3 regions of the Providencia sp. 6390 genome follow, and region 3 is predicted to be linked to each of the others. Evidence: predicted binding sites of a transcription regulator. Region 3 holds the regulator's gene; each other region holds the start of a gene.
What was found. Region 3 encodes Fur, which represses iron uptake genes when iron is present. Its sites were predicted from a motif close to ATAATAATGAGAACNACTATCAA; they were not measured.
Positions count from the first base shown of each region.

Region 1 (11,384 bases), on a different contig from region 3:
ACCTGAAATTGACGCATTCATCTTATAAAGAATGCCAATAGCACCCGATGCGAGGAAGTAGCGTGTATACAGTTCAGGTGTAACAGGCTCAATACAATGGTTGTAGTATGCAAGTACCGCAGGAACAATACCACAAGCACCATTGGTTGGTGCCGTCACAACACGACCACCTGCCGCATTTTCTTCATTTACAGCTAATGCGAACATGTTGATAAGGTCAACAACGTTCATTGGGTCATTAGACAGCTTACTTGATGAGGTGACAAGGCGATTAAGTGCTGGTGCACGACGTGGTACACGCAGAGGTCCAGGTAAAACACCTTCGGTGTTTAATCCTCGCTCAATACAAGCCAGCATTGTTTTCCAAACGTCAGCAAAGTAGGCATCAATCTCTTCTTTAGTATGAAGATCAAGTTCATTCTTCATCATTAAGCTTGAAATAGATAGACCTGATTTTTTGCAGTTGAGTAACAATTCTTCAGCTGATTTGTACGGGTAAGATACTGGTTTACTGTCTAGAGCTGACTGGCCGAAATGCTCTTCATCAACAATAAAACCACCACCGATAGAGTAGTAAGTTTTCGTATAAATTTCATCGTTACCTGCAAACGCATGAATGGTCATACCATTTTCATGCAGTGGGAGGTTGTCGTGACGAAAATTCATGCCACCTTCGCGTGGGAAGTCCACGGTATGGGTGCCATTGGCAAGCAGCAATTTTTCTGTTTTCTCAACATTGGCGATAAAAGCAGGGATCGATTCAATATCGACGGTTGCAGGTAAATTGCCAGCTAGGCCCATAATGATAGCAATATCAGTATGGTGACCTTTTCCAGTGAGTGAAAGAGAGCCATAAACGTCAACGGCAATACGTGTGACGCTTGGTAATAATTGTTTGTTTACCAAATCATCGACAAATTCTTTTCCCGCCTTCATCGGGCCGACGGTATGAGAGCTTGAAGGACCTATGCCCACTTTAAACATGTCGAAAACGCTTATCACGCAGGACTCCTTAAAAAAGTAGATATTTAGTGATTTATTTTAAAGGGCGCTACTTTACTGTGATTTAGTAGTGTTAACCAGTAAGTTTAAATTATTTTTTAAAATAAGGTAGCAACAAAAGGCCTACTGATTAAAAATAGCACAAAATGCATTCGGTCACGTCATGAAATGATTATTTAAGTTGGAGGGCTAACTGATGAATAATGGCAGCGGTCAGTCCCCAAACGAGGTGGCCTTGATACCAATAGAAGAAAATACGGTTCGAACTGCCTGAACGTTTGACATCAATAAACTTATGTTGCTTGAGTGATAAAGCATCAAATAAGGGAACTTCAAACACACTAGCCACTTCGCTCGGGTTTGGACGGTAGTCGATCCCCGAGGGCAGTAACCCAACAATAGGCGTGACTTCGTAACCTCCAAGACTTAGCTGAGGTGTTAATTGCCCTAATATTTGTACTTTTTCTGGCGGAATAGCCACTTCTTCATAGGCTTCACGTAGCGCTGTTGTGACGAGAGAGCCATCTTCAGGATCACTCGCACCACCGGGAAAAGCAATTTGTCCCGCATGAGAACGTAAAAAAGGCGAACGCTGCGTTAGTAATAATGTGGGTGTTGATTTATTAATAATAGGAAGCAGAACTGCAGCCGATTTACTCGCCACCCGTTGTGATTGGCGAGTAATAGGGAGTGTAAACTGAAAGCGATTAATAAACTCACTCAGTTCAGTCATTCTGTTGCAGCTCTCCTAACACAGGTAGAATAAGACTAAGTTTATCAAAAGTTTCTTGATATTCTTTATCTGCTTGGCTATCCGCTACAATACCACCGCCCGCCCAGCAAAAAATCTGCTTTTTATCGGTGAGTAAAGTACGAATTGTTATATTGGTATCCATTTTACCACAAAAACTAATATAACCTATTGCACCACAATATCCATGACGGCGGTGAGATTCTAACTCCTCAATAATTTGCATAGCACGGATTTTAGGTGCGCCAGTAATCGAGCCGCCAGGGAAGCTGGCTCTTAATAGATCTGTTGCAGTATAGGGTGTGGCCAGTGTAGCAGTGATGGTACTGACTAAATGATGTACCGCAGGGAAGGCTTCAACTGCAAATAATTCAGGAACTTTGACTGTCCCTGGCACAGCAACACGCCCGATATCGTTGCGTAGCAAGTCCACAATCATTAAGTTTTCAGCACGATCTTTTGGCGAGCTAGCTAATTTTTCTGCTTGTTCTGCATCGGCTAGAGGATCCCCTAAACGAGGTAATGTGCCCTTTATTGGGCGCGTTTGGATTTGGCCATCTTGCAGCAGAATAAAACGCTCAGGTGAGATGCTGATCACTGTGTTTTCAGGGAGCTGAATAAATGAGGAAAACGGTGCGCGATTTGCTTGATTGAGTAACATAAAGGCATCCCATTCATTGCCTTTATATTTCGCTTGAAAACGCTGTGCTAAGTTGATTTGGTAACAATCACCACTGCGCAAATAGTCATGTATTTGTCCTATCTTTTGCTGATATTGCTCTTGAGACATATTGGCATGCCAAGAACTAGTTAGCATGAATTTTGCTTTTCGTGATGTTTTTTGAGCTTTAAGCCAATTTAATCGTTCATTGACATCATCATAGCTAAATAGAGTCACTTGTTGTTCTAAATGATCAACAACTAATGCCCAGAGGTAAATACCAACTGCCATATCTGGAAACTGTAAATCGGTTTTAGCTATCTGTGGTAGTTTTTCAATACGACGGCCTAAATCATAACTCCAAATACCTAAAGCACCACCAGTAAAGGGTAGAGAACTATCACTACAGTGATCAGGTGTGAAGCGCTCAATAGACTCTTGCAGCAAGGTGAAGGGATCGGCGTCAGAAACATTGACTATTTGTTGATGAGTAACGGTGGTTTTATCACCAACTGTCATCAGAGTCGCGATAGGATCAGCAACAATAATGTCATATCGGTTGTGCGAATGCTCTGCGTTACCTGAATGAAGTAACATAGCCCATGGCTGATGAGCTAATGGCGTAAAGTAATCAGTTGCTGCGTGAATATGATAAGGAAGTTGTATTTTATTGATAATCATTTGGATAAGCTAAACTAAAAATTGATAAAAAAGGCTGTGACTCAGATTAGCATATATTCTTATCTTAAGAAGCCAAGAGCTGTTAAAATTGAGCTAAATTTTATTTTATTGAAAGGGTTTGACTATGTTTTCAGGTATGCCAGCACTTAATCATCAAGAGCAACAGGAAGCGGTAGAGCGCATCCATCAACTTATTGCGGATGGTATGAGTAGCGGGGAAGCTATAGCCCTTGTTGCTCAAGAAATTCGTGAAAAGCATAAAGACAAAGAGCAAATCCATGCACGTTTTGAGGAAGATGACGATTAGTATAGTTAAAACAACCTATTAACATTTTCGCTAAAATCTGATACATATTAGTTAAGTCAAATCATTTTGGCAGTTTATAAGTATTCGTCTATTTTAGATAGTGTAGATAAATAATATATAAAACTCACAATGGTAGTTATTCTAATTTGCCACCTAGTATTTGATAGGGATCGGAGGAAGCATGAAAGCAGGAAAAAAAATAGGTTTTGCTTTAGGTAGCTGTGTTCTGTTATTCAGTTCTGTTGCATTCAGCGCGAATCAAGAAGAAGGCAAAGCAGCACCTTTTGTTAGTTGTGATAAGTTATCTGAGCCACAAATAGCTGCACAAGTTAAAAATGATTTTATGCATAATCGTTTACCACGTTGGGCTGATGAAAAAGCACTGGTTGGTAAAAAAGCAGTGGCGTGGGTGAATAATCAAGATGTTACTAAGACCGCAACAGGTTATGAAGTGCCATTAACGGTTAGGGGGGCAAAAAAGGATCTCCAGTATAATGTGGTGGTTGATTGTGAAAAGTCGACGATTACATATAATTCGTTGAAATAATTACCATGTATTAGATTATAGGGGAGGCTTGCTTCCCCTATAATAGATTAATCAGCGATTCCTTGGTTCATAAGGAAGCCGCGCAAAATTTTGAGAGAGCTGGCGGTAATACATAAGTCGTTCTCTGAAATATTCTCTAAGACTTTCAGGTTGTTCTCTCTCAACTGCTTCTGCAATAACCGCAATATTATAGCGTTCTTTAAAGGCTACGCCTGAAGCTTGCAAGTCTACGTTGACTTTATCCATTTGGTCTTTTGGTAACAGCGCAAGGTTATAATTCATCTTGTCTCTCAAATGCTTTACAGATATCTCAATATAGTAGCATATCAGTAGGTATGAGCGATAATCTATGGCCTAAATTTAGTTTTGAATATGATGCAATAAATGAAAAATAAATTACTCTAATGACAACATGGAATGTTTATATTTGACGTGAAATTAGTATTTGTCGATGTGGATAATGAATTAATTGCAAGTAAAGATAATGAGATTGATTATTATTAATTTTACTAAAAGTTATTAATTATCAGTAAATTGGATTTTTTTGTTTTATTATTGTTTTAGGGTTTTAATTATTTTTCTAATATGCATAATAATGGTATTACTCTTAATGACTAAGGAAAGAATATGTTAGCAGCTGACATGATCAATAAATTAAATGAGCAGTTAAACCTTGAGTTTTATTCTGCGAATTTATATTTACAGATGAGTGCTTGGTGTAGTGATAAAGGCTACGAAGGGGCTGCGGCCTTTTTAAAAGCTCATTCACAAGAAGAGATGGAGCATATGCAACGTCTGTTTGGTTACCTTAGTGATACTGGTGCATTGCCAATACTTGGGCAAATTGCAGCACCGCCCGTTGCATTTAATTCAATTGCTGAAGTCTTCGCTTTAACTTATAAGCACGAGCAGCAAATCACTTCGGAAATTAATAAATTAGCGCATTTAGCAATGACAACGCAGGATTATTCAACTTTTAACTTCTTACAGTGGTATGTTGCTGAGCAGCACGAAGAAGAGAAATTGTTCAAATCTATCCTAGATAAATTGGATATGGTGGGTGAGAGTGGTAAAGCACTATTCCTATTGGATAAAGATCTAAAAAGTATGTCAGCAGCTGCTCACGTTTAATATAAAATATTAATAAACCCATAAATTGCAGAGGTTAATCTCAAGGTTTATGGGTTTTTTTCTTTGCGTTTTGTGTTGTTAATCACACCTTCAGTCGCTAAATCGATTTTTTGTAGCAGATATATGAAATTTATTTCGTATAATGGTTGGCATTAAATCTAAATTCACCTGCAAATTAAGGGGTTACTATGCCAATCCACCAAATCAAATCATCTTGGCGCAAGCTCAGTGCTGTGGCTGTTCTATTTTTAGGCATGTCATTTCAACAAGCATTTGCTCATGCACATCTAAAAGATCAACTTCCCGCTGAAGGTGCTGCAGTTGAGCAAACTCCAGAGTCAATTACGCTAAACTTTTCTGAAGGTATTGAAGTCAATTTTGCCAAAGTCAAAGTGATTGGGCCAAACGATGTGCTAGTTAAAACGGGCAAACCTGCGTTAGACCCAAACAATGACACAAAGGTTATTGTTCCAATTGAAACTAAATTAGCTGCGGGTAAATATGATGTGAATTGGAGTGTTGTTTCTGTAGATGGTCACAAAACTAAGGGCGAATACAGCTTTACTGTGAAATAATTATGTCTTTAGAGGCATTTTACATCGTTATACGTTTTTCCCATTTTATTGCCGCGATGTTGATGTGTGGTATGTCAATATTCGCGGTGATTTTGAGTTCTGGCGCATTTAGTCAAGTGCTTCGGCGAATTTTAAATCGTGGCATTGTGTTTAGTGCGGTAGTGACTGCGGTGACTGCATTTTGCTGGATGTCAGCACAAGCAGGGTTGATGGGGGACGGCTGGCAAGATGCATTAGATCTTGAGACTTGGCTCAACGTATTACAGACTTCTTTTGGCCAAATTTGGCGTTGGGAATTGATTTTTTCTATTGTCACACTTGGGGTGATTTTCGTCTCTCGCCAAGAAATTAAACTCTATTCGTTGTTAATACTTTCTATTATTCTACTAGGTCTACACGCTTTTGTCGGTCATGCTGCTATGTATGATGGGCTAGTAGGTAACCTACATCGCTTGAATCAATTTATTCATCTCATTAGTTCTGCCTACTGGTTTGGTGGGTTATGGCCTTTCTTGATCTGTATTCAATTCTTACGGGATAAAAAAGAATTAGCGGCAGGTTTAGATAAACAAATTTTTGCCAGTTTAATACGTTTTTCCCGTTTAGGGCATGCTGCGGTGGCGATGGTTTTAATTACAGGGGTGATTAGCGCGATGACATTGCTACCTGATTGGCCATTTGCCTATAATAACTCTGAATACCAATCATGGTTGTGGCTAAAAATTGTTTTAGTTGTTGGTATGGTGATATTGGCATTGGTCAATCGCTATGTGTTAGTGCCTAAGATCCAACAAAAAGGGCGGCTACAATATTTAATTATTAATAGTTGGATTGAGTTATTGTTAGGTAGCATAGCGATACTTGCTGTCGCTGTTTTTGCAACCTACCAACCCATTTAAGATTTTGAACAAGGTAATAAGGATGAAACTCAAATTAACATTGTGTTCTATGTTGTTGGCAAGTTCAGTTTTTAGTGCTGTGGCTGCTCCTTTAGAAACTGTAAGTAAAAAACAGTTCGGCACTGATTGGCCATTTACTCGTGAAGAAGTAATGTTAGAGTGCCGCAACAATGGTGCTTTGGTTGTGATAAATCCTGCGACTTTGATGCAGTATCCGCTTAACCAAGTAGCACAAGAGCAAATGGAAAGAAAAGAGATCAAAGCACAACCAATCGATGTTTTACTTGCTCCAATAGAAACGCCAAAAACTGTTGAGCAGCGAGTATTGCCACTTAAATTAGCCGCTGAGAAGCTTTGTCATAAAGCGTAGTCACATAGATATAGATTAAATGCCATAGGTTATAGTTGAGAAAGAGCTATAACCTATGGCATTTTCTATTTTAATAGCGATTAAATTTGAAAGGTTATGCTTATTGTTGAAATAGAATTTAACTATCAATCAAATAGCTCGATATTCAGAAATTAAGAAATAAATTGTGTTAATAATATGTAAAAAATTTGATAATTAGTATGGTAAGAGTGCGTTTAGCAAGCTAGTATTAAATTGTACTTTGTTACGTCTCAATGGCAATTTTTAGCGCACGGCTCTGCCAGAGCCATTTCCCAAGGCCCGGTAATCGGAATCTACCAGGCCTCTTTTTTTTCCTGTTATTTGCTGTTTGCAACCTAGCGACTTCATCAATTAAGCCACTCTCATTACCCAGTGGTGATTGTCTTTATCATAACGCTGACGATATAACAAAACAGGCTTCTCATTAATTAATGCTGGAATACTGGTATGTTCATCCCAACCGTCCAATTGCATGCAAAACTCGGTATCAGAATCGCAAGGGATGCTGACAAGATCGCTTTTATGATCTGCCATTATGGCATCATTAATTTCATAGGAAGATATTTTCAAATTAACTATGCTCATGGTGTTACCTCTCAGTTAGTATTGGAGTAGGTGATGCCGACTCAACAAAACTAAGCATAGTATAAATGGAATTCATTTCCAAAATATTTTTTATAAGAAAAAAGATGAAAGGTGCAATATTGTTTAAATATGCACCTTTTCAGTGATTATTGTTTAGGGATAGATGTACCCCAGTCTAACCAATCTTTTGGTGGCTCTATTTTTAGAATGAAATGCTGATCTGGTTTGGCTTTTGCCGCAAGAGGTACGCTTGGCGGGGTTGCAAGTGAGATGCCACCACGGACAAATTGTTTAAATGTACCGCTTTTGATCATGCCGCCAGTAAGGCCAAACGATAAATTATAGCCAGACGATAACCAAAATTGGGTATTATCTCGAATGAGGTACTGATACTCTTTGCCAATTCGAGTCGCAACATATACACGATCGGAAAGCTCTCCCAAATACAAGCCTGTCACTGTACCAATTTCCATGCCTCTAAATAACAATGGTGTACCAACTTGGATAGAACCCACTTCACTGGCATCTAGGATGATAGTCAAACCATCTAAATAGCGTGAATCAGTGATGTTCGCTGTTTGTAATTCAAACTGGTAACGGTTTTTATTTCCTCGTCCTGGCTCCGCATTAATGTAAGGTTGAATCAAAGAGTCCAAATTATTAAAGCCTGCAGGCGATAGTTCAGGTGTGACAACAGCGAAACGACTACCACTTTTGGTAAAGGCTTGAACATATTCAGGGTAGAGAATGGCACGAGCGTTGACTTCCCGGTTATTTGGCGACAATTTCAGTGAATCAATTTGCCCAATATCAATACCCAAATAACGAATAGGCATACCCTCTGAGAGCTTAGATGCATCATATGTGGTTAACGTCACAACGCTGCCAATGGCTTTTGCCGCAGTTTCATTGGGATAGAGAGTGTGTTGCCTAGCACTATCTGAGCTAGAGGTTTGGATATTATCAAAACTGATTGCACCTCTAATCGCTCGAGTGAGCGGTGCGGCTTGAACAGTCAAACCATTACCATTTAGCTGTACTTTGGCACCGCCTTCGGCCCAGAACACACTTTGTTCAGTCAACAAATGACGGTATTGGCTTGAAATATGAATATTAACAGCGAAGCCTTCTTTGGTTGGCTTTATGGATACAATTTCACCAACGGTAAACTGACGATAAAGCACGACAGATCCAGTCTGTATGTCAGGTAATGTATTGGTATTTAGTGTAATAGTTGTTGTTGGTGATGAGCCGGTGACACCTGCTTTAGCATTGTCATCACTGCGATATAATGGAAAATTTTCAGGCAATGCTTCTTTGCCTTTACCGGCTAATAAATGGATCCCGCCATCTAACCATTCTTGTGGTGTTGCTCCTTGGAATTGAATACCCGTTAGCCCAAGTTGTACATCCACTCGGCTATTAGCAACAAATTTGCTGTCTTCACGGATCAAATGGCGATACTCATCCAAAATCGCCACATCAAAAGTGACTTTATCATCTAATAGGTGACGTTGTAACACCTCTCCGATCTTGATACCTCGATACATCACGGGTTGACCGACATTAACGCCATAGGTCTCTGGCGACCATAATGAAACTTTTAAGTTTTCTTTGTTTTGCTGTTCGTAGTTTTCAACATCATGCTTATTGGCTTTTAAATCAAACTGTTGACCATCTTGGGCTGGAGGACTATTTGGTGGAGAATCAAATGCGACTGCACCATTGATAACAGCAGAAAGGCTTTCCATTTTAACGTTGACACCTGAGTTGAGGTCAAAGCCACCTTGAAAACCGGATACGTTCCAGAATTGGCTATTTTCACGAACTAAATTGGCATAGCGCTTCTCAATGACAGCAGCGATAGAGACGCCGTTATCACTAGGTAAAATTGAGTAGTCAGAAATATAACCGACGGGTACTTTTCGATAATAAATCGGAGAGTTTTCGTGTAATGAACCAAGGTCTTTAGCATTAAGATAAACTAACAATTGCCCAGCCTCGGTTTGTAATTGAGGAGGCGAGTCCTGAGCAATAAAACTGTGTTGTTCATCCCCTTTATTGGGTTGCATACCAATATAGTTACCACCGACTAAAGCATCAAGGCCTGAAACACCTGCAAGCGATGCTTTAGGTGTGACAAGCCAAAACTTTGTTCCTGTAGTGAGTGCTGGCTGCATGTCTTTATTAATACTTGCTTTTACAATGATTTTTTTCATGTCTTGGCTAATCGTCACTGATTGAACTAAGCCAACTTCAACCCCTTGATAGCGTATAGGTGTTCTTCCCGCAACAACACCTGGAGCGGAAGAGAACTCAATAGTGACTTCAGTGCCTTGTTCTAGCCAGTGTTGGAATAGTAACCAACCGGCAATAAACACTGCAACAAGCGGTAACAGCCAAAAAGGGGAAATACGTGCTCGTTTACGTAATATCGCCTCTTGTTCCTGTTCAGCAGGTTCATTTTGTTGATTGTGATTTTCCATAAGAATCCCAAATTAAACGGCTATCAAGCCACTCGACAGCGAGTATGGTTAAAATAACAGCGACACCGAAAAATAGTGCAGCAGGGCCCATCGTAAATGACATCAGTTGATCGCGATTGATAAGCGTCATCATTAAGGCAATGACAAAGAGATCCAGCATTGACCACCGGCCTATCCAAGTAACAAATTTTAGTAATTTCATTCTTAAAACAGGGTCAGTTTTGCTCTGGCGTTGAATAGAAAATAGTAGCAAGATCATGATAATGATTTTAATAAATGGCACTAAGATACTGGCAATAAAAACGATAGCAGCAATTGGCCAATTACCTGAATCAATCAATGATACCACGCCTGAATAAATGGTATCTTCCATGCGTTGACCATTAAGGTAGACCACTGAAATCGGCATTAAATTAGCAGGGAAAAGTAAAATCATCGCGGCAATAAGAGCTGCCCATGTTTTCTGTAAGCTATAAGGCTCTCGATAATGCAATGGGCGATGGCAGCGTCGACATACACCCCGCGAATTTGCTGTTCCTGTGTAATGACAAGCTTGGCAAGTGAGTGTATTCATATCATTAGATTGCGATTGTTCTGGATAAAAAAATTGCCAAAGTTGTTCAACATTAAGATGGATGAGTATGAGTAAACTAATAAATGTCATTGTAATAAATGCAATGAATCCATGACCTAAGAAAACACTGGCATAGTCTTGCATTTTAATCGCAGCAATACCAAGGCCAATGAGATAAACATCTAACATTACCCACTCTTTTAAACGACTGAGTACTAATAAAATAGGCCGCAAATTTAATCGAAGACGTTTACCTAAATACAAGTAGATAATAAAAATAGGTAAAAATAGTGGGGCGACAACCGCACAAAAAGCGACAATACTTGCAGTGAGTGGATCGCCTTGTTGATTGATTAATCGTATACCTTCAATGACGTTCGCATTGATTTGTGTACCAAGTAAGTGAATGGAAATGAGTGGCTGCCAAAATGCAATTGGTGCCAACATGAGTAAAGTGATTGATAGAATAAATAAACGGTTTAGTGACCATGAGCGCCCATCATCAAGTTGACTAGTGCAGCGTGGGCAGATGACCACCTGTTGAGCATCGTGAGGTGGGATAGATAATTTAAGATTGCAATGGCAACAGTGTTGCGAAATTATCTCACTATGATTAATGTGGTTCATTATATGCTCATTGATTTGTTAGCCATGCTTGTAATCTAGTGTAAAAAAATTTACGGCTTAGTGACAACTTGCTAACCTAGATATTGCACGAAATGTTTAATTTATTGCGTTATTTGATTATTACAAGAAAATTTTATGGATAAAAACAAGTATTACCACGAACTTTC
Region 1 is NZ_JBYVYL010000001.1:686,155-697,538, forward strand. It holds gene AC3Z9T_RS03350 (L-serine ammonia-lyase) at 1-1,002, opposite strand, end outside; gene AC3Z9T_RS03355 (CoA pyrophosphatase) at 1,175-1,735, opposite strand; gene pabB (aminodeoxychorismate synthase component 1) at 1,728-3,095, opposite strand; gene AC3Z9T_RS03365 (YoaH family protein) at 3,220-3,402, shown strand; gene yebF (protein YebF) at 3,584-3,949, shown strand; gene AC3Z9T_RS03375 (DNA polymerase III subunit theta) at 4,001-4,231, opposite strand; gene ftnA (non-heme ferritin) at 4,577-5,080, shown strand; gene copC (copper homeostasis periplasmic binding protein CopC) at 5,269-5,655, shown strand; gene copD (copper homeostasis membrane protein CopD) at 5,658-6,554, shown strand; gene AC3Z9T_RS03395 (DUF2511 domain-containing protein) at 6,577-6,924, shown strand; gene AC3Z9T_RS03400 (DUF1480 family protein) at 7,297-7,530, opposite strand; gene AC3Z9T_RS03405 (PqiB family protein) at 7,677-10,016, opposite strand; gene yebS (membrane integrity lipid transport subunit YebS) at 9,991-11,217, opposite strand; gene AC3Z9T_RS03415 (GAF domain-containing protein) at 11,353-11,384, shown strand, end outside.
Region 1: a site for Fur is predicted at 4,428-4,450, ahead of ftnA (non-heme ferritin). Genes of this name have one in related genera too.

Region 2 (9,452 bases), on a different contig from region 3:
CACAAGTAAAGGTGGTGGGATCAAAATGCAACAAGTGCAATGTTTGCTTGCCAAAGTGACGAGTTAAATAATATGTATCCATACTCATGCTGCACCTTTAAAATGAATTATCAAAGGTAACAATAAGTCACTCGATTATTTATTGTTATTCCTTTTTTTAGCATCAGCCTAACCTTTTTTGAAAAACCATAAAGCTCGATTACACCATTATGATAGAAGCCGAACTAGTGACGATAAAGGCTTGATATGGTAACTCAGAATCCATCCAATGTTCTTAGCGGAGCATTTGATGCCTTATGTAATGCACAATCATGGTTAGCGAATAATATTATATCTCTTCTGGGTATAGAGAGGCTAAGGGCATAATGTTCAATAAATTACCTCTCGTTGCTGCTCAGCCGGGTATTTGGGTTGCTGATTGTTTATATCAAGAACATAGCGCTTGGAGCGTTGCGCACTATGTCGAGCTAACGGGTGAGCTCGATGTTGCACAATTAAAGCAAGCTATTATTGCCGGTATGATGCAGGCCGATACATTGCGTATGCGTTTTCTAGAACAGGATGGCGAAGTTGTACAGTGGTTTGATGAAACTCAGCGATTTGATCCTCCTGAATATATTGACTTAAGTCAGTTTGAAGAACCTCATGAGTCTGCCTTAGCCATAATGAAGGCCGATCTCCAGCAAGATTTACACATCAACAGTGGTAACCTGTTGGTAATGCAAAAAATATTGCAGTTAGATAAGCACCGTTGGTATTGGTATCAACGCTATCATCATATCCAAGTCGATGGTTTCAGTTTTTCAGCAATTACTCAACAAATCGCAGCAATTTATAGCGCCTTGCAGAAAAAACAACCGATACCAGTATCGCCATTTACGCCATTTCAGGCAGTGGTTGATGAATATTTAAAATATCAAAATAGTGAATATTTTCATCAAGATCAAAAATTTTGGAAAGATTATTATCAAAAACTACCGCTCCCCGCCTCACTGTCCTCAACACCGCTATTAAGGTTAAATGAAACCAGTAACATTATACGTTTGCAACATGTTATTGATGTTCAACTATTTGGTGATGGGGAAATTAATCAATCAGTAGATTTGGCGCTTGCACTGGTTGTTTTATGGCTAGGCAAAATATGTGGTCGTATGGATTATGCGGCAGAGTTAATGCTTATGCGACGCATGGGATCAGCAGCACTGACGGCAACAGGACCCGTGGTGAACATGTTGCCGATTGCGATTCAAATTGATGAGGCTGAAACGCTGCCTGAACTTGCTAAACGGCTGAAGCAGCAATTAAAAGTGATACGTCGTCATCAACGTTATAATTTTGATTATAGTTTTCGTGACAGGTGTGGCACGGTACGCAATGAGTTGATATATGGTCCTGTATTGAATGTAAAATTGTTTGAATTGCCATTGACGATGCCAAATCTCACGACCAAAACACATGTACTTGCTTCTGGCCCGATTGATGAGCTGGAATTGATGCTATTAGTCGATGAAATAGGTCAAATTAAAATTGAACTATTGGCTAACGATCAATGTTTTGAACTTCAGGAACTTGAAGATCATTTATCGCGTATCACATTGATGATGAAGCAATTTATCCATAACCCAGCACTGAAATGTGGCGATATTGATGTGCTGCTTGAGAAAGAACGGCATCAGCGCTCATTGATTAACCATACACAGAAAGAGCTACCTATCACTACACTGAGCTGCCTTGTTGCGACTCAGGCTTCTAAAACGCCAGAAGCAATTGCATTAGTCGATCAGCAATATTCGCTGACTTATCGTGAGATGAGAGAACAAGTGGTCACATTAGCCACACAGCTAAAATCATTAGGGGTTAAATTAGGCGATAGTGTGGCAATTGCATTGCCTCGGTCAATATTTTTAACACTCTCTATTCATGCTATTGCTGAAGTGGGCGCTGCTTGGTTGCCGTTAGATATCGACTCTCCTGATCAACGCTTGGATAGAATATTGAAGGATGCTCAGCCAATACTCTTGATAACATTGGACAAATATTTGCCTCGTTTTTCCTATTCCAAAATTCTATGCTACAACGCGCTATTGCCGTATAGCCAACAGTGGAATGATCCTTGCCTCCAACCTGAACATACCGCTTATATTATGTATACGTCAGGTTCTACTGGGCAGCCAAAAGGTGTGATGATTGGACAAAAAGCCATTGTAAATCGTCTGTTATGGATGCAAGGGTTTTGTCCATTGGCATCAACAGATGTTGTAGTGCAAAAAACACCCTGTAGTTTTGATGTTTCAGTTTGGGAGTTTTGGTGGCCGTTTATTGCGGGAGCGAAATTGGTGATGTTAGAGCCTCAAGCCCATCTTGATCCGCGTGCAATAATGGCATGTTTTCATCAGCATGCAGTAACAACTGCTCATTTTGTCCCTTCAATGTTTGCTGCCTTTGTTGAAGCCTATGCAACACAACCATACAGCTCAGCGCTTAAATATATATTTTGTAGTGGGGAAGCGTTGCCTACCGAGTTATGTCGTGAATGGGAAAGATTAACTCATGTGCCGTTATACAATCTTTATGGCCCAACAGAAGCGGCTATTGATATTAGCTATTACAAAGCTTATGGAAAGGAGTTAGCGGCTGTTGAAGGAAATACTGTACCGATTGGCTATCCAATATGGAATTCAGGTATGCATATACTCGATAGCCAGCAGAGAGCAGTACCAGTATGTGTTGCGGGTGAGTTATATCTAACAGGGGTACAACTTGCACAAGGCTATCTTAAACGTCCCGATCTCACTGCTAGCCAATTTATCACTAATCCGTTTAATGAGGGTCAACGAATGTATCGAACCGGTGATATTGCTCGCTGGTTAAGCTCGGGGGCAGTGGAATACGTTGGCCGAATCGATTCTCAATTAAAAATAAGAGGGCAGCGGGTAGAACTTGGTGAAGTCGAGCGAGCTATGCAGCAATTACCTGATATAGCCCAAGCAGTGGTTCATGCATGTATATTAGATAAAACCGCACAAATAAAAGGGGATATAAGGCAGTTAGTTGGCTATGTAACCTCTGTATCAGGCCAACGACTTGATACGGTTAGTTTACGCGATCAGCTAGGGGACTCTTTATCACCCTATATGGTGCCATCCGTGATCGTGCAACTGGATACTTTACCGCTTAGTAATAATGGTAAGTTAGATCGTAAACGATTACCTCTTCCTGAATTGTTTTCACCTAAAACAGGCCGTAAACCGTTGACAAAGAAAGAACTCATTATTGCGGGGGCTTATCAGCAACTATTAGGCTGTAACATTGAAAGCATTGACGCAGATTTTTTTGCTTTAGGCGGACACTCTCTGCTTGCAATACGTTTGGCTGTGCAACTAAGCCAGCAGTTAGGTCTGCAAATAACCCCAGGTCAAATAATGGTGTCACCAACAGTGGGGAAACTGGCTGCACGTTTAGAACTAAAACAGGAGCTAAATTTCTCTGAACAATGGGGCATGGAAACTATTTTACCATTACGTGAACGAGACGGACCCACACTGTTTTGTTTTCATCCAGCGTCAGGTTTTGCTTGGCAATTCAGTGTATTGGCTCGACATCTTAGTGATCGCTGGAGTGTTACAGGCATACAATCACCACGTCCGATGGGCGCAATGATGGCCGAAACGATTGATGATGCATGTGATCAACACCTCAAAACATTATTAGCCCAACAGCCACAAGGCCCTTATTATTTGTTGGGGTATTCTCTAGGGGGAACTCTAGCGCAAGGGGTTGCAGCTCGTTTACGCAAGCTAGGTAAAGAGGTGTCATTTTTAGGTCTTTTGGATACTTGGCCGCCGGAAGTGCTTAACTGGCACAATAAAGCATTGCGAGAAATAAACCCTGATGTTTTAGCTAAAATCGCTCAAGAACGGGTTGCATTTATGTCAGCACAGTCGAGTACTGGCACAAACAGCCTCTTTCAAACCATTGAGCAGAATTATACAGATGCGGTAAGGTTACTCACGACAGCTCATACATTGCCTTATGATGGCAAAGTAACATTATTTGTTGCTCAAAAAACAGTACCAGAAGGATTAACACCTAAAAAAGCATGGGCACCATGGGTGAAGCAATTAGAGCTTTATCCTCAAGATTGTGCTCATGTTGATATTCTTTCTCCAAAATCATTTACCACAATAGGCCCTGTATTACGGCAAATATTAGGGTAGTTCGTCACGCTGCAAGTTGCAGGGCTTTTCGGTGAGGTATAAGTGGCTACGCTACGTCCGCGGAGTTATATACTCGTCATACTTCAAGTTGCAGCGTTGTTGACTACGTTCATTCGCACTAGTCACCTACTTATGTAGGCTCCTAGCGACTCATTCACTTGTCGCCTAACTGCACCTCGAATTATCTAGAGTATAGTGTTTATTTATGCTCTCCGTTTATCTTCACTTGTCGCTTACCTGCAACTCGAATTATTTTGAGTATATATGGCGGCTGCATTAATTTAATGGGGCTGCCTTGCATTTTCTTTTCCATCAATCAGTTGTGTATTCACCGGTTAAATAACCCAAAAACTTTTTATATCAGTGTATTAGTTAATATTATGCTTTTTGTACTCACAACATGATTTCGCTGAATAAGCAAATGAAAATCATCATTTTACATAATATTTTTCATCAAAATAGAGATAATAATTATCGTTATCCCATGAATTTTACTGTGTTAGCATGCGCGACACTGATTTAACCAAAGATGAAAGTAAAAGAAGTATGGGGCGAAAATCAAAGTTGCTGAGTTTGCGTTTATTGACAACACACCCTGCCTTTAGAGCTGTTTTTATTGCTCGCTTTATTTCAATTTTATCGCTTGGGCTATTGGGCATCGCGATGCCTGTGCAAATTGAAATGATAACCCATTCAACATGGCAAGTTGGTTTGTCTGTGATGTTGACAGGGAGTCTAATGTTTATAGGTTTAATGTTAGGTGGCGTTCTCGCTGATCGCTACGAGCGCAAAAGATTAATTTTAATTGCTCGAGGGGCTTGTGGCATTGGCTTTCTTGGTTTGTGGGGAAACGCATTATTAGCTGAACCATCATTACTTATCATCTATTTTTTAGGCATGTGGGATGGTTTTTTTGCTTCATTAGGCGTGACCGCATTATTGACAGCCACTCCGTTGCTGGTGGGGCGTGAAAATTTAATGCAAGCGAATGCAATTATGATGCTAACAGTGCGTATTGGCGCCGTGATCTCCCCAATGATTGCTGGCCTACTGCTAGCAAAACAAGGCGTTGAATGGAACTTTTTACTGGCAGCGATAGGGACATTGATTACAACGTTAACCTTACTAAGGCTGCCATTGCTTCCTGTATCAATACAACAGCATGAGCACCCAATAAAATCATTGTTAATGGGGGTCCATTTTTTATTACATAGCCCATTGATTGGTGGAGTTACACTACTTGGTGGAGTATTAACCATGGCTGCCTCAGTGAGAGTGCTATTTCCATCTCTCGCGATAAGTTGGAATGTGTCAGGTTTTCAGCTTGGTATGCTATATGCTGCTATTCCTTTTGGCTCAGTCTTTGCGGTATTGACAAGCGGCAACTTAGCAATGGCTGCGAAACCTGGAAAAGTCATGCTGTTATTAACCGTGGCATCTTGTTTTGCAATCTCGTTGATTGGTGTTATGTCAATGTGGATTGGGGCTGTAGTTTGTTTAGTGGTATTTGGTTGGTTAAGCACAGTCAGTGCGTTACTTCAATATACATTAATTCAAACTGAAACGCCGGAAGCCATGCTGGGAAGAGTTAATAGCTTATGGACAGCACAACATGTGATAGGGGATGCAATTGGCGCTGCATTATTAGGTGGCATCGGTGTAATGACAACGACGATGGCTGCAGCAAGTTTAGGTGGTTGGGTGCTGACCGCTGTGGGTTTGGTACTTGTTGGTATACTCAGCGAACTGAGACAGTTTCATCATAAAAAAAATTAGGGGTTAAAGTGGCATAGTAGGCTGATTCGTGGGGGGTTCCTACCTATTAAAGAGGTTCGGTTGTTGTGACGTATCTGCTAAATATACTAATAATCATTCATATATTTGATGGCTTAGAGGGAACAACATGGAAGAAACATTAACCGAATATGGCATCGATACACTAGAAACATTATCACCAAATAGTTTTGTATTTACTTCGCCTTATCAAAGCTTTTCAACAACAGGGTGCTTTTGTCAACTGACAACGCCAGCTAAACATGGTGCGAATTTATCCAGTTCTTTTCAAAAAGATATCATGACGGCTTTTGATGCCGCAAAAATGGCGGGGATCACTGAGCCTATCATCGTTGGCGCTATTCCTTTTAATACCGATGAACCATCAACATTATTTATACCTGAAAGCACAAAAAAGATAATTGGGCCATTATCACAACCACTCGTTTCAAAACCAAATATTCAAGTTAGCCGATGTCGCGAATATCCTAGCCAGCGACAGTTTATCTCAATGGTTAAACAAGCAATTAGTACCATGCAAACAACTCAGCTAGATAAAGTTGTGCTCGCTCGTTTGCTGGAGATTATTGTTACTGCTCCCTTGGATAATCACCATCTTTTACAACGGTTAATGTTACAAAATCCAACGAGCTACAATTTCCATGTCCCATTGTTTGATGGTAGTCAATTACTCGGTGCTAGCCCCGAGTTATTGCTTCGTAAGCAAGGTAATCGTTTTTTTTCACAGCCACTTGCAGGCTCAGCACCTCGAAGCCGTGATGAACAATATGACCGTGAAATAAGCTTAGGTTTGTATGCGTCGATAAAAGATCATTATGAGCACCAATTAGTGACACAGGCAATGAAAGCGTTGCTCTGTCCTCGTAGCCATCAATTGCTTTTTGCAGAACAACCTAAGCTTGTTAGCACTTCTACATTATGGCATCTCGCAACCGATATTGAAGGGGTTGCTTACACACAAGAAAACGCACTTTCATTGGCTTGCTTATTACATCCAACCCCCGCTTTGAATGGTTTTCCACATCAGTTGGCTAAACAGTTCATTTCACACATAGAGCCATTTAATCGCCAGTTATTTGGGGGCATTGTTGGGTGGTGTGACCATCATGGTAATGGTGAGTGGGTGGTGGCTATTCGTTGTGCGCGAATGAATCAAAATCACATTAGCTTATTTGCAGGCGCGGGTATCGTACCTGATTCATCGCCATTATCTGAATGGCAAGAAACGGGAGCAAAACTTTCAACGATGCTGAATGTTTTAGGTTTGAATTAAGGAGGTGATCATGTGTATTACCTATACTCGTTGGCCAGAACAACTTGCGGCTCACTATCGCCTGAAAGGCTACTGGCAAGATTTACCTTTAACAAATATTGTGACAAGTTTTGCGAATAGTGAGTCAATAGCAATTATTGATGGGGAACGCCGCTTTAGCTACCGTCAATTTAATCAATCTATTGATAATTTAGCCGCTTACCTACAGCATCGAGGTGCTAAATGTGGAGAAACGGCACTTATTCAGCTAGGTAATGTCGCTGAGTTTTACATTGTATTTTTTGCGTTATTACGGATTGGGGTCGTGCCTGTGAATGCATTATTCAGTCACCAAAGTAGTGAGCTTAATGCCTATGCACAACAAATAGAACCAACCCTGTTCATCGCCGATAGGCGGCATTCATTATTTGTTAATGACCATTTTTTAAATACTTTTTGTGCTAACTATACGTCGGTGCGCTTAGTATTACTGAATCACGATGCGGATCCCGACAGTTTGCATGACGCGATAATACAAACACGTTATCAGGTTATTAAAGTTCCAACACCAGCCGATGAAGTGGCTTTCTTTCAACTATCGGGGGGTAGCACCGGAACGCCTAAACTGATCCCCAGAACGCATAACGATTATTTATACAGCGTTCGTTGTTGCCAAGAAATTTGCCAGCTCAATCAGGATACACGCTACTTATGTGTATTACCTTCTGCACATAATTATTGCCTGAGCTCACCGGGGGCTTTAGGTGTTTTTATGGCTGGCGGGTGTGTTGTATTAGCCAATAATCCAAGTCCAGATCATTGTTTTAAGCTTATTGAAAAACACAAAATTAACGTTACTGCATTAGTGCCTTCTATCGTAAACCTTTGGCTACAAGTGCTGAACGAGCGCAATTGTCATCAGCAATTGTTTTCTTTGAGATTATTGCAAGTGGGGGGCGCTAGGTTGTCCTCTTTACTGGCTAAACGCATTACTAGTGAAATGAATTGCCAGTTACAGCAAGTTTTTGGCATGGCGGAAGGGTTGGTTTGCTGCACTCGCCTTGACGATACACAGGAAAAAATCACGCAAACTCAAGGTTATCCTATTTGCCCTGATGATGAGTTGTGGGTGGCAAATGAGCAAGGTGAAAAACTGACTTGTGGCGAGATTGGTCGTTTAATGACCCGCGGCCCTTATACTATTCGTGGGTACTTTAATAGCCAGCAATATAATAAAGAAGCCTTTGATGATGATGGTTTTTACAATTCGGGGGATTTAGTTTCTATCAGCGCAGAAGGTTATCTGACGGTACATGGGCGGGTCAAAGATCAGATAAATCGAGGCGGTGAAAAAATTGCTTCAGAAGAAATTGAAAATCTACTGCTTCTACATGATTCCATTACGCAAGCTGCGCTTGTCAGTATTGACAATGACCTATTAGGTGAAAAAAGTTATGCCTATTTGGTGACAACAATGCCATTGCGAGCGGTAGATATCAGGTATTTTTTAAATCAACAGGGGATTGCTAAGTACAAACTCCCTGACTTTATCAAGTTTATTGAAGCATTGCCGATGACCCCTGTCGGCAAAGTGGATAAAAGAAAATTACGTGAATGGCTAATTAATTAACCTTAAACAGGAGGAAAGAGAAAATGGCAATACCAAAGCTGCAAGACTATGATTTACCAAACATAAACGACATTCCTCCCAATAAGGTTAATTGGGAGTTTGATCCAAATAAAGCGATATTGCTGATCCATGATATGCAGCACTATTTTGTCAATTTCTGGGACAAAAACAGCCCGATGTTAGCGAAAGTGATTAATAATATTAACGCGCTGCGCCAATTCAGCCGACAGCAAAGGATCCCCATTTATTACACTGCACAGCCCAAAAACCAAAGCCATGAGGAGCGCGCTTTGCTTAATGATATATGGGGTGCTGGTTTAGTTAATTCACCTGAGCAGCAACCGATTATCAAGGCTTTATCCCCTGCCATCGATGATATTGTTTTACCTAAATGGCGTTACAGTGCATTTCAACGATCATTACTTGAACAGCAGATGCGCGAAGGGCATCGTAACCAACTGATTATCGTTGGGATCTATGCACATATTGGTTGTATGGTGACAGCGATTGATGCATTTATGCATGATATTAAACCTTTTTTTGTCGCTGATGCGATGGC
Region 2 is NZ_JBYVYL010000013.1:48,771-58,222, forward strand. It holds gene AC3Z9T_RS20550 (enterobactin synthase subunit F) at 366-4,217, shown strand; gene entS (enterobactin transporter EntS) at 4,764-5,993, shown strand; gene AC3Z9T_RS20560 (isochorismate synthase) at 6,121-7,284, shown strand; gene AC3Z9T_RS20565 ((2,3-dihydroxybenzoyl)adenylate synthase) at 7,295-8,893, shown strand; gene AC3Z9T_RS20570 (isochorismatase) at 8,917-9,452, shown strand, end outside.
Region 2: a site for Fur is predicted at 4,673-4,695, ahead of entS (enterobactin transporter EntS). Genes of this name have one in related genera too.

Region 3 (11,384 bases):
GCGCAGGTTTACGAGCCTTCAGACAGATAGCTTTGACTCAGTTAACCACACAAATTCGACAGATTTATTCAGCTTTTTTCGCCAAAATAAGGCCAAAGTTCTATTTATTCAAATTTAGCCCTATCTGGCCCTTTTCAAACCAGATTGGAAAAACAAGAGGTTATTCACTTTATGGCAGTCATAGGCATTTTCTTCGGTAGTGACACTGGTAATACAGAAAATATTGCCAAAATGATCCAAAAGAGATTAGGCAACGATAACGCTGAAGTTCATGATATTGCTAAGTGCAGCAAAGAAGACATTGAAGCGTTTGATATTTTACTTCTTGGCATCCCAACTTGGTATTATGGTGAGGCTCAGTGCGATTGGGATGATTTTTTCCCAACTCTCGAAGAAATTAATTTTGAAGGCAAACTTGTTGCTCTATTTGGTTGTGGTGACCAAGAAGACTATGCAGAGTACTTCTGTGATGCGATGGGTACTATTCGCGATATTATTGAACCGCGTGGTGCAGTAATTGTAGGTACTTGGCCAACTGAAGGCTACCATTTTGAAGCCTCTAAAGGTATGTATGATGACAATCACTTCATTGGTTTGGCCATCGATGAAGACCGCCAGCCAGAGCTAACTGAAGAGCGTGTTGATGCATGGGTACAACAAATTTCAGAAGAGATGTCTCTATCTGAGATCCTAAGTTAACGAACAAGTCAGCGTAGGATTGCTGATATAATTATAATAATGAGACAAAGCATGGTTTCTATTTTTTGTTTCCATGCCTATAATTGTAAATCAGTTTCGAAGACAACTGAATATATGTTAAAAATGTCTCATTATTGTTAAATTTTTGATTTAAGATACAGGACAAACCCGCATGACAGACAACAATAAAGCATTGAAAAATGCTGGACTCAAAGTCACTCTTCCAAGATTAAAAATATTGGAAGTACTTCAGGAGCCTGAGTGCCATCACGTCAGTGCGGAAGATCTCTACAAAAAATTGATTGATATGGGTGAAGAGATCGGTCTAGCTACGGTATACCGCGTATTAAACCAATTCGACGATGCTGGTATTGTGACACGTCACAACTTCGAAGGTGGTAAATCTGTTTTTGAGCTGACTCAACAGCACCACCATGACCATTTGATTTGCTTAGATTGCGGTAAAGTTATTGAGTTTTCTGATAAATCAATTGAAGAGCGTCAAACCAATATTGCTGCGCGCCATGGCATTAAACTCTCTAACCACAGTTTGTATCTCTATGGTCACTGTGCAGATGGTGATTGCCGTGAAAATGCCAATGCACACGAAGCGAAAGAGTGATTTAGTGGTTTCTAATCACACGATAAAATCGTAATAAAAAGGTGCTGATAAAGCCCTTGATTACTGAAGGACCTCATGTATTACATGGGGTTTTCTTTTATCTATACATAAACAACCTCTCCTCTTGCTACTGACTACTATCTCTGCAACATCCACCATCAACAAAAATCACTTTATATACTTTGTATAACGGCTCCAAAATCTACAACAAGGTCATAAAACCCTACCAATTGTTGTACCACTACTATTTTATACTCTAAATAATTCATGGTGCAGCTAAGCGACAAGTGAATGAGTCGCTAGGAGCATACATAAGTATGTGACTGGCGCGAATGAGCGTAGTCAACAACGCTGCAACTTGAAGTATGACGAGTATATCATGGGGAGCGCACCCCATATCCTTACTCACAAATGTGGACAGACTGTTTTACATTACCTGATGTAGCCCATAAATTGTATACACAACCCTTTCCTTTGATCGATGTGACCATTATTGATGATAATGAGCTAGTCAATCATCGAAAAATTGCTGTGATGGAATTAGCCATGAAGCATAAACAGCGACGAAATCAGTTTCAGATAGTGGTTCCGCCATTGGCTCGCGCCCTCAACCAGCACTATAATAACGACGATGACGTAATTGCCATCCTTAATTATCTGTTTACTACTCTAGACACACCAAATTTTGAACAGATACTACGGGATCTTGAACAACAAACGGAAAAACACAAGGAGCCCATCGTGAGCATTGCACAACGTTTACAGAACAAAGGCCGGCAAGAAGGTATTTTACAAGGAAGAGCCGAGGGAAGGATTGAAGGAAGGGTTGAAGGAAGAGTCGTAGGCATGCGTGAAGCACAAATTTCAATGGCTCGTAATCTTCTGAGAAATGGTATTAGCCTTGAATTAATTATGGAAAGCACAGATTTAAGCCGAGAAGAATTAATTTCTCTGCAATAATGCGATTACAAATCGAAATTGGTGGCACCTAACCAGTACCACCAATATTTATACCCTATTTTAATGTCACAATCTCCGCACGACTTGTTCGTGTACCCGCAGAGTTTTTCGCTCTAACCTGCACATTACCACTAACTTTTGGAGGGTTTTGTACTGAATAGATTTGCCAGTTGTCACTGTCTTCTAACGCATATTCGATCACTAAACCTGGATAGCTAAGATTTGCCAGCAAAACACCATTTTCAATTTTTGCACCCGGTACAGGAATACGGTAGGCAACACCCGCTCTATCTAATCTAGGCAATTCTTTTATTCCAACAACTGTTGCAAAACGGTTCCAATCATCAGCTAACTTTTGTTGTGAAACATAGTGAGTCTTACCACCACTATATTCACGGCCTGCTTGATAAGTATTTTCCCATTGCGCTTTATGCCATGCTCTCTCTGCCAATGGCAAGATCCTTGGGAATAGCATGTATTCTACTTGAGTATCTGTTCTAACAGCTTCACTCCATAGTTGCCCAGACAAACCATAGATCCCCGGCCAAGGTTTATCACTTTTCGCCGTAAACTGATTTCCATCCCTATCCACAGATGTTTCTGCATTTTGAGGTAAATTATCTGGTGCAAATGAGAAAACTTTTTGCTCATCACTAGCACGGGTCGCCCAATAATAGCCACTCTCACTTGGATTAACTTCATATGGCATATCTAGATAAACATAATCAGGGTTTGAAATAACGACTTGATAACCTTTATTTGCCCAGTCATTTGCTGAATCAAAGCCCCCCCAATAGAGGGTATCCCAAAAATTGACTCTCACATTTTTAGTTGCAAAGTCTTTCGCACTTGCAGCATCTTTCAAACCATCTTGCCATGCTTGCATGGTGGTGATCCCTTTTTGATGTAAACCTTCACTCACTTGTTTGGCAAAATGGCTAGAAAGGTGATCAAAATCGCTGATATCACCGTTTGCGATAAGCACCTGACAGGCTTTTGATTTTGCCCACGGCTTATCTTCTATCTGTTTATCAATAATCCCTTTACCTGGTTCAATCTGACCATCTTTATCTTGGAACCCAGCACCTAAACGAATATTTTTCGCTTCGTCACCACCAAAATGCCATGTTTTCAGTGGAACTCCAGCTTCCTCATGCATTTGCATCACTTCACTAACAACTTTATCAACAAAGTTTTTAGATGAATCTAAACATGGGTTTAAGTAGCTACGCTTATCATAAAATTGTACGGAGGTTGTCACTGATGTATCTGATGGATCAACTAAACGGTATTGTTCCGCTCCTTTCTCATCTCCAGCGGCTTTTAATTTATTATAACGTGCTTCCATTGATACCACCGCGGCTCGGGCATGTGCTGGCATATCAATTTCAGGGATCACTTCAATATGGCGATCTTTGGCATAACGTAAAATGTCAATATAGTCATCGCGTGTAAAATATCCGCTCCCCATATTATTATTTTCAGCGCCTGAACCTAGCTGCGGTAACAAACATTTTTGCTCATCAAGATCATGACAGCGCTGGCTCCCCACTTCGGTTAACTCAGGTAAACCAGGGATTTCAATCCGCCAGCCCTCATCATCGGTGAGGTGAAAATGGAATTTATTAAGCTTATAGCGAGACATTTGATCAATTAAACGCATGACCACTTGTTTACTATGGAAATTACGTCCAACATCCAAGAAAACCCCTCGATAGTCCATGCGAGGCTTATCTTTAACAGTCATCGCAGCAATCGTTGGTTTATCAGATTCTGTTATTGCGGAAAGAAATGATTCAACACCATAAAATAACCCAACATTATCATAACCAATAATCCGTGCTTTTTGTGGTGTCACCACAAGCTCATACGCACCACTCACTTGGTTATCAGCAGAGAATTGGCTAGGTGCGATTTTACCTTCAACCAGAAAGCCCTGATTATTTTGCTTAAGTTTTACTTGTTGCAAATGCTCATCAATGACTGCAAGTTCACCTTTAGTGAGCCCTTCTAAATGTAATTTTATACCTTTAGATAAATCAGCATTTCCTTGCTGTAGTGTGATATCAAATGGTGTAGGTAAAATTTGACCTCGTAACTGCTGTTCAGATAACGCCTTCAAAGAGAGATTTTTTTGATAACGATTTTCAGGAGTCATAAGTACGTTGTTGTCTGCTCCTGTTCTTTTCCAGTTATTCAGTTCAAATGGCGCTACAAATTGGGTCGTATCCTGAGTATCAGTACTTTTGAGATTACGTGGTAATGCATCACCAGATGTTGCATACCAACGCGGCATAAAGTCTGAATAACTCACTTGCCAATACTCGCCCGTTATTGGTAACACCACTTTTTCATTCGCTTTAATACCTTTAAACTGATCTGTTGGTGTTATTTTGTGTAAGTCACCCGTAACATGAGTGATCTTAAATTGCGGGTTATCTTGCTTTAATATTTGTCTAATGCTGTGAAAATAGAGAGCCCAATCATCAGACTCGATAGCGTTAGAGCCATTCGTTAATGTGATATCAACACGATTACATGCCGCCCAATCAGCGCCTAATGTGGCACAATCAATACCATGCTCCCCAGCTTGGTTATCAATGACATTAATTTTCACATCCATATTCGCTAATGCATCGACGACTTGGTTTGATGACTGTTCAGCGCTCACAACAGTTGAAAATAGAGTTGCTGAGATTAATAGTGATAAAGGGCTTAAATAATTTTTTTTCATTGTGACCTCAATATTAAATTCAAAATCAGCCACTGCCATATTACTTATTGATAGCAGTGACCGCGCTATCAAAAAATAGTAAATGGCATCATCACCATAAATTTAATGTCTTTTTCATCTTGGAATATATTGCCAAACCCACCACCATAACTTGGTATATCAGTATGGTTATCATATTTAGTAAAATGTAGTTTAAATAAAGTGTCTTTAGCTCTACCTGTTTGAATAGTATATAAAACATCAAAATTCCAAGCGCTTTCTTTTAATTTTACATCTTGTGCGTATTGAGAATTAGTACTTGGCTTAGCATCCCACCCATAAATATAAGATGTACCGACTTTCCAGCCAGCCAGATCCCATTTAGCTAGATCATACATAACACCTGCATAGACTGCTTTTTCATTATTAGCGTTATAATCTGAGCGCCCATCCCACCAAATATCTAAACGACCATTTGAAGTCGCATAACCAGGGGTCATTCGTTGTAAAAAATAACCTTGGTTGCCTTTTGCTTTTGAATAAGTACCTTCTAATCGAAAATCAAATTGATCATAGGTATATCCCAATGTCACCGCTTGCAAAAAAGCCAAACCATCATAAACATCATTCACACCACCGTCGGATACTTTATCTTTAGCGCCATAGAATTGGTATGACATACGAAGATCACGTGATGCGACAGGAACAGCGTAAGAGGCTTTAGCAAAATATTGATCCATATAATCTTTTGCTTGCCCGTAGGCGCCTTCCAAAACTAATGAATTTTTGAAATCATATTTGAAGCCAATAGATTGCAGATAACTAATACCTGTTTGTCCATCAGCTTCACGAAAGTTATACATGTCGCGATACCAAGGCGCTTTATAGCGATCAGTCCACATATATGACATGCTTAATGCACCATTTTGTTCAAAATCAAATGCAGCGCCGATTTCAAAACCCCGATAAGTGCCAGGCATATAGCTCCAATGGGATGCTAGTAGTGTTTGCCCTGTTGGTTGAATATACCCTCCACGCCCCCAAAATGGGCCATATTTCATTTTTGCGGCGGCTTTATAAACACTCACACCACTGCGATCGCCAGTCCATTTTTCATCCCAACGCGTTTTCGCGTCACTAAAACCAATCTCATTAGGTGCCGCAGGACCGCTATTTGATAACTCAATGGCTGTAAATGCGGCTAAATCTAAACCAAGCACATCTTGAAAATAACCAGAAGAATAATCGAGGCTAGCATTGACGGTAGAATGCTTTAGGTTATCGACATACTTTTTATATTTATCACTATCGGGGGACAAATCTTTTCTTGAACGATCACGCTGCCAATAATACAGCCCTCCCTTAAGGGTTGAATCATCAAGGAATTGCTCAGCAAAACTTATTGGTTGATAACTTACTGGAGCCAATGCAATTGCTATTTTTAGTGCAAGCAACCCCCTGCCATGATTGACATTTTTATTAACCATTCGGTATTTCCTCTAATCTTTTATATTATTATTGAATTATTATCTTAGTAGTAGCTCATTAGGTAATTATTAGTTTCAACATATAAAATACGCGTTCCTACTTAGCCTATTTTTCGCGACGCGAATTATCAAGACTAAAAATAGATTTATTCCTAAACCATGAGCTAAGACACATTAATTTTTCTATTTATTATCAGGATTAATTATTGGTGATAATTATATAAACCATATTAATATCCTAAATTAATGGTTAAGTTCAGATAAAACACGACATGAAACTAGCCCTTATAAGACTTATTTCAATATAAAAAATAACCTTCTATGAATGTAATCGTTTCAAGCAAACTTGATAAGTTGCAACAAAACTGCTTTAGTTGGTAAATAGTTTTTTATTTAAAAATAAACTAAGTAAATATTTGTCTTTCAATAAAATAGCTTTAGTCTACGTTCGTGAGCTCTCAAATATTTCAGGTGCAGCTTGATATTATTAGTAGTAGAAATAGTCCAATAGCAGAGGCAGAAAAGTGTAAAATGCTGCAACTTGAAGAGGATCAATCAAGACTGTTTATATTGAGTAAATATGAATAAACATCAGCAGGAAGGTTGGCGCAGTTTACTTACAGGTAAAAATCTTAGCTTAACACTCGCTTTATCGGGTGGTATTTGTCTTCATGCAATTAATGTCTATATCACGATCACTACATTACCATCCGTTGTTCGTGATATTGGTGGCATTGATTTTTATGCATGGAATACCACTTTATTTATCCTTTCTTCGATTATTTTATCCGCCCTCACATCACGCATACTTAATCAATTAGGACCTAAAAAAAGTTATGGGTTGGCTACTGTTATTTTTTTAATTGGCTCTGTGATATGCGCCATAACACCATCAATGCCAATCATGTTATTTGGACGAATTATCCAAGGTGCTGGTGGAGGTATTTTACTCACACTCTCCTATTCAATGGTGCATATTGTTTTCGCTCAACATCTATGGTCACGCGTATTAGGGATGATGTCGAGTATGTGGGGAATGGCAACATTATTAGGGCCCGCTTTAGGCGGTATTTTTGCTGAATATGATATTTGGCGAGGTGCTTTCTGGTGCTTAGTTTTAGTTGGGATCCCTTATTTATGGTTAACGCTAAAAGTATTACCCGCTAAAAATCCGAATGAGCATTGCCCACAACAACCTATCCCTTTACAAGCATTGTTACTTCTTTCTACCGCCGTACTGGCTATTTCTATCGGTAGTTTAAGCCAAGACAAACTTATTCCTGTTGGTGGTATGCTTCTAGCAATACTATTATGTGTAAGACTAGCGGTTATTGAACGCCGTGGTATTAATACGCTATTTCCCAGTGGAACATTTCATTTATCTGCTCAACTTGCGCCAATTTATCTGACGATGGCATTACTAGGTTTAAGTGTACAAACAGAAGTATTTGTACCTTATTTCCTACAAGTGCTGCACGATATTGCTCCATTAGCATCTGGCTATCTAGCAGCCCTAGTGGGAGCAGGATGGTCAAGTGCTGCAATTATTTCTTCATCACTTAAACCAGCCGTTACCACTAAAATTATTCGTTTTGCACCGTTACTCACCATGAGTAGCCTAATTATACTGACACTGTTTATGACAAAAACAATTTATATCGCATCTGCGCAAATTTGGGTTATTTGCTCAATGCTGTTTGTCACTGGTGCAAGCATTGGTGCAACATGGCCTCATTTATTAGCTAGAGTACTACAAGTTTCTTCAGGTTCTGAATCTCAAAAGGCATCTTCAGCGATCACCACATTACAGTTATTCTCAACTGCTTTTGGTGCTTCTTTAGCAGGTATGATAGCAAACCTTGCAGGCCTTTCTTCTCCAGGAGGAGTTGAAGGTACTCAATCTGCAGCAATATGGCTATTTGTGATATTTTCATTTGTTCCACTATTCGCACTCATCACCGCAAATATTGTGGCAAATCGAATTTCAGTTACCCGTTATTAAGTGTAGGCACATATAAATTATAAATAAGGGGGGAATCCCCCCTTATTGACGATCAGATTAGTATTTTTCGAATAATGCTTGGATTTGTTTTGGATCTTTAGTTTCAGTGAGAGCTAATTGTAATAAAACGCGAGCTTTTTGAGGGTTTAACCTTTCTGATGCCACAAAGCCATATAAATTGTCATCAACCTCAGCATTGCGCGTTGTATAGCCTGTTGGTACACGGCTTGAACGCACGACTACGATCCCCTCTTTCGCAGCAGTAGCGAGAGCATCAAAAACTGTTTTATACATGTTTCCATTACCAACACCTGCGCTGACAATACCTTCAACACCCTCTTCTCTCAGTGCTTTGATTGGTGCAGCTGATGCATTTGCATAATTGTAAATAATATCAACTTTAGGCAGTTTATCTAATTTGCTGACATCAAAAGCAGCTTTGTTGGTTCTTGGTATCGCAGATTTATAAAATGTCACTTTACCATCATGAATAAAACCTTGTGCCCCAGCATTGACTGCGTCAAAAGCTTGTACTTCAGTTGTACTCATTTTTACCACATCACGCCCTTGAACGACTTTATCATTCATAACCATCAGCACGCCACGATCCCCCGCAGATTGATCCGTTGCCAGTACAACTGCGTTGTAAAGATTTAACGGACCATCGGCACCCAGTGCCGTTGATGGCCTCATCGCGCCTACTAATACAATCGGTTTCTGGCACGAAGTGGTGAGATCAAGGAAAAAAGCTGTTTCTTCGAGTGTGTCAGTGCCATGAGTGATTACAAAACCATTCGTTTTATCACACTCTTGGTTAATTTTTTTTGCTAGCGTTAACCAAACTTGATCATTCATATCTTGAGAGCCGATATTGACGACTTGCTCACCACTGAGATTAGCAATCTTTTTTATCTCTGGTACTGCATTAATCAACGCATCGATCCCAACTTTTCCTGCTTGATAGCTTGATGATGTTGACGAATCGCCCCCACCAGCAATCGTTCCTCCGGTTGCTAATACCGTGATATTAGGTAATGCAAATGCCGAACCAGTACAGAGCGAAAGCGAGATAGCTGTTGCCAGTAATACTTTGTTGCTAAGTTTCATCCTATAACTCCTACTTATATTAACTGCAGTTATTATGTGGAATTAGAACAATATTTCCGTGATGACGCTTATTATTTTAGATGAAATTGCTGGCTATCTGATAATTTTGCGTGAGCTATAATACAAAAATCCGTATCATAGGCGCCAATTATCCCTCAAACTAATAAGCCATAGAACTGATGAGCCAAACATTTATTCCAGGCAAAGATGCCGCCCTTGAAGTTTCCATCGAAGCATTTCAAACTAAACTGAAAAAGCTAGGATTTGATATTGAAGAAGCCTCATGGCTGAATCCTGTACCCAATGTTTGGTCAGTGCATATCCGTGATAAAGAATGCCCTCTGTGCTTTACCAATGGTAAAGGAGCCAGCAAAAAAGCGGCTTTAGCTTCCGCTCTGGGTGAATATTTTGAACGTTTATCCACAAACTATTTCTTTGCTGACTTCTATTTAGGCAAATCGATCGCAGAAGGTGATTTTGTTCATTATCCAAATGAAAAATGGTTCCCATTAACTGAAGACGATGAATTGCCAGAAGGCATTTTGGATGCACGTTTACGTAAGTTTTATGATCCGGACAATGCACTAGCAGGTAGCCAATTAATTGATCTGCAATCAGGCAATGAAGAACGTGGTATCTGTGCGCTACCTTTCACTCGCCAGTCTGATAATCAAACCGTCTATATCCCGATGAATATCATTGGAAATTTGTATGTTTCTAACGGTATGTCCGCAGGTAACACACCAAATGAAGCTCGCGTTCAAGGTCTATCTGAAGTTTTCGAACGTTTTGTTAAAAACCGTATTATTGCAGAAAGCATCAGTTTGCCTGCAATCCCAGAAGAAGTGATGGCACGTTACCCAACCGTTGTTGAAGCGGTCAATACACTAGAAAATGAAGGCTTCCCAATTTTCTGTTATGACGCATCTCTCGGTGGTCAATTCCCTGTTATTTGTGTGGTGTTATTTAACCCACAAAATGGCACTTGCTTCGCTTCTTTCGGTGCACACCCTGATTTTGGCGTTGCATTAGAGCGCACCGTCACTGAGTTGCTTCAAGGACGTGGATTAAAAGATCTCGATGTATTCAATGCGCCAACTTTTGATGATGAAGAAGTCGCTGAACATACTAACTTAGAGACACACTTTATCGATTCAAGCGGTCTGATTAGCTGGGATTTGTTTAAAGATGATGCTGACTATGACTTTGCTGATTGGAGCTTCAAAGGTACCACACAAGAAGAATTTGCTACCCTGATGGCGATATTCAATCAATTAGATGCAGAAGTGTATATCGCTGATTATAACCACCTCGGCGTGTATGCATGTCGTATTTTAGTCCCTGGTATGTCGGATATTTACCCCGTTGAAGACCTGCATATTGCGAATAATTCGATGGGAGCACATCTACGCGAAACCATTATCAATCTACCTAGCAGCCAATGGGAAAAACAAGATTATCTGGCCTTAATTGAACAGCTAGATGATGAAGGTCTTGATGACTTCACACGTGTACGTGAGCTACTCGGCCTTGCAGTAGGTAAAGATAACGGCTGGAGCAACCTGCGCGTTGGTGAATTGAAATCAATGTTAGCACTTGCTGGAGGAGATCTTGACCAAGCCCTTGCTTGGGTTGAATGGACTCAAGATTTCAATAGCTCAGTATTTACGGCTGAACGTGCTAATTACTATCGCTGTTTACACACTTTGTTGTTATTAAGCCAAGAAGAACAGCGTGACATGTCACAGTACTACACTGCATTTGTCCGTATGTATGGTCAGGAGGCAGTTGATG
Region 3 is NZ_JBYVYL010000002.1:204,059-215,442, forward strand. It holds gene ybfE (LexA regulated protein) at 1-30, shown strand, start outside; gene fldA (flavodoxin FldA) at 172-699, shown strand; gene fur (ferric iron uptake transcriptional regulator) at 872-1,321, shown strand; partial or broken gene AC3Z9T_RS06175 (Rpn family recombination-promoting nuclease/putative transposase) at 1,706-2,281, shown strand; gene AC3Z9T_RS06180 (beta-N-acetylhexosaminidase) at 2,337-5,015, opposite strand; gene chiP (chitoporin ChiP) at 5,084-6,481, opposite strand; gene AC3Z9T_RS06190 (MFS transporter) at 7,062-8,483, shown strand; gene ansB (L-asparaginase 2) at 8,541-9,590, opposite strand; gene ycaO (30S ribosomal protein S12 methylthiotransferase accessory factor YcaO) at 9,770-11,384, shown strand, end outside.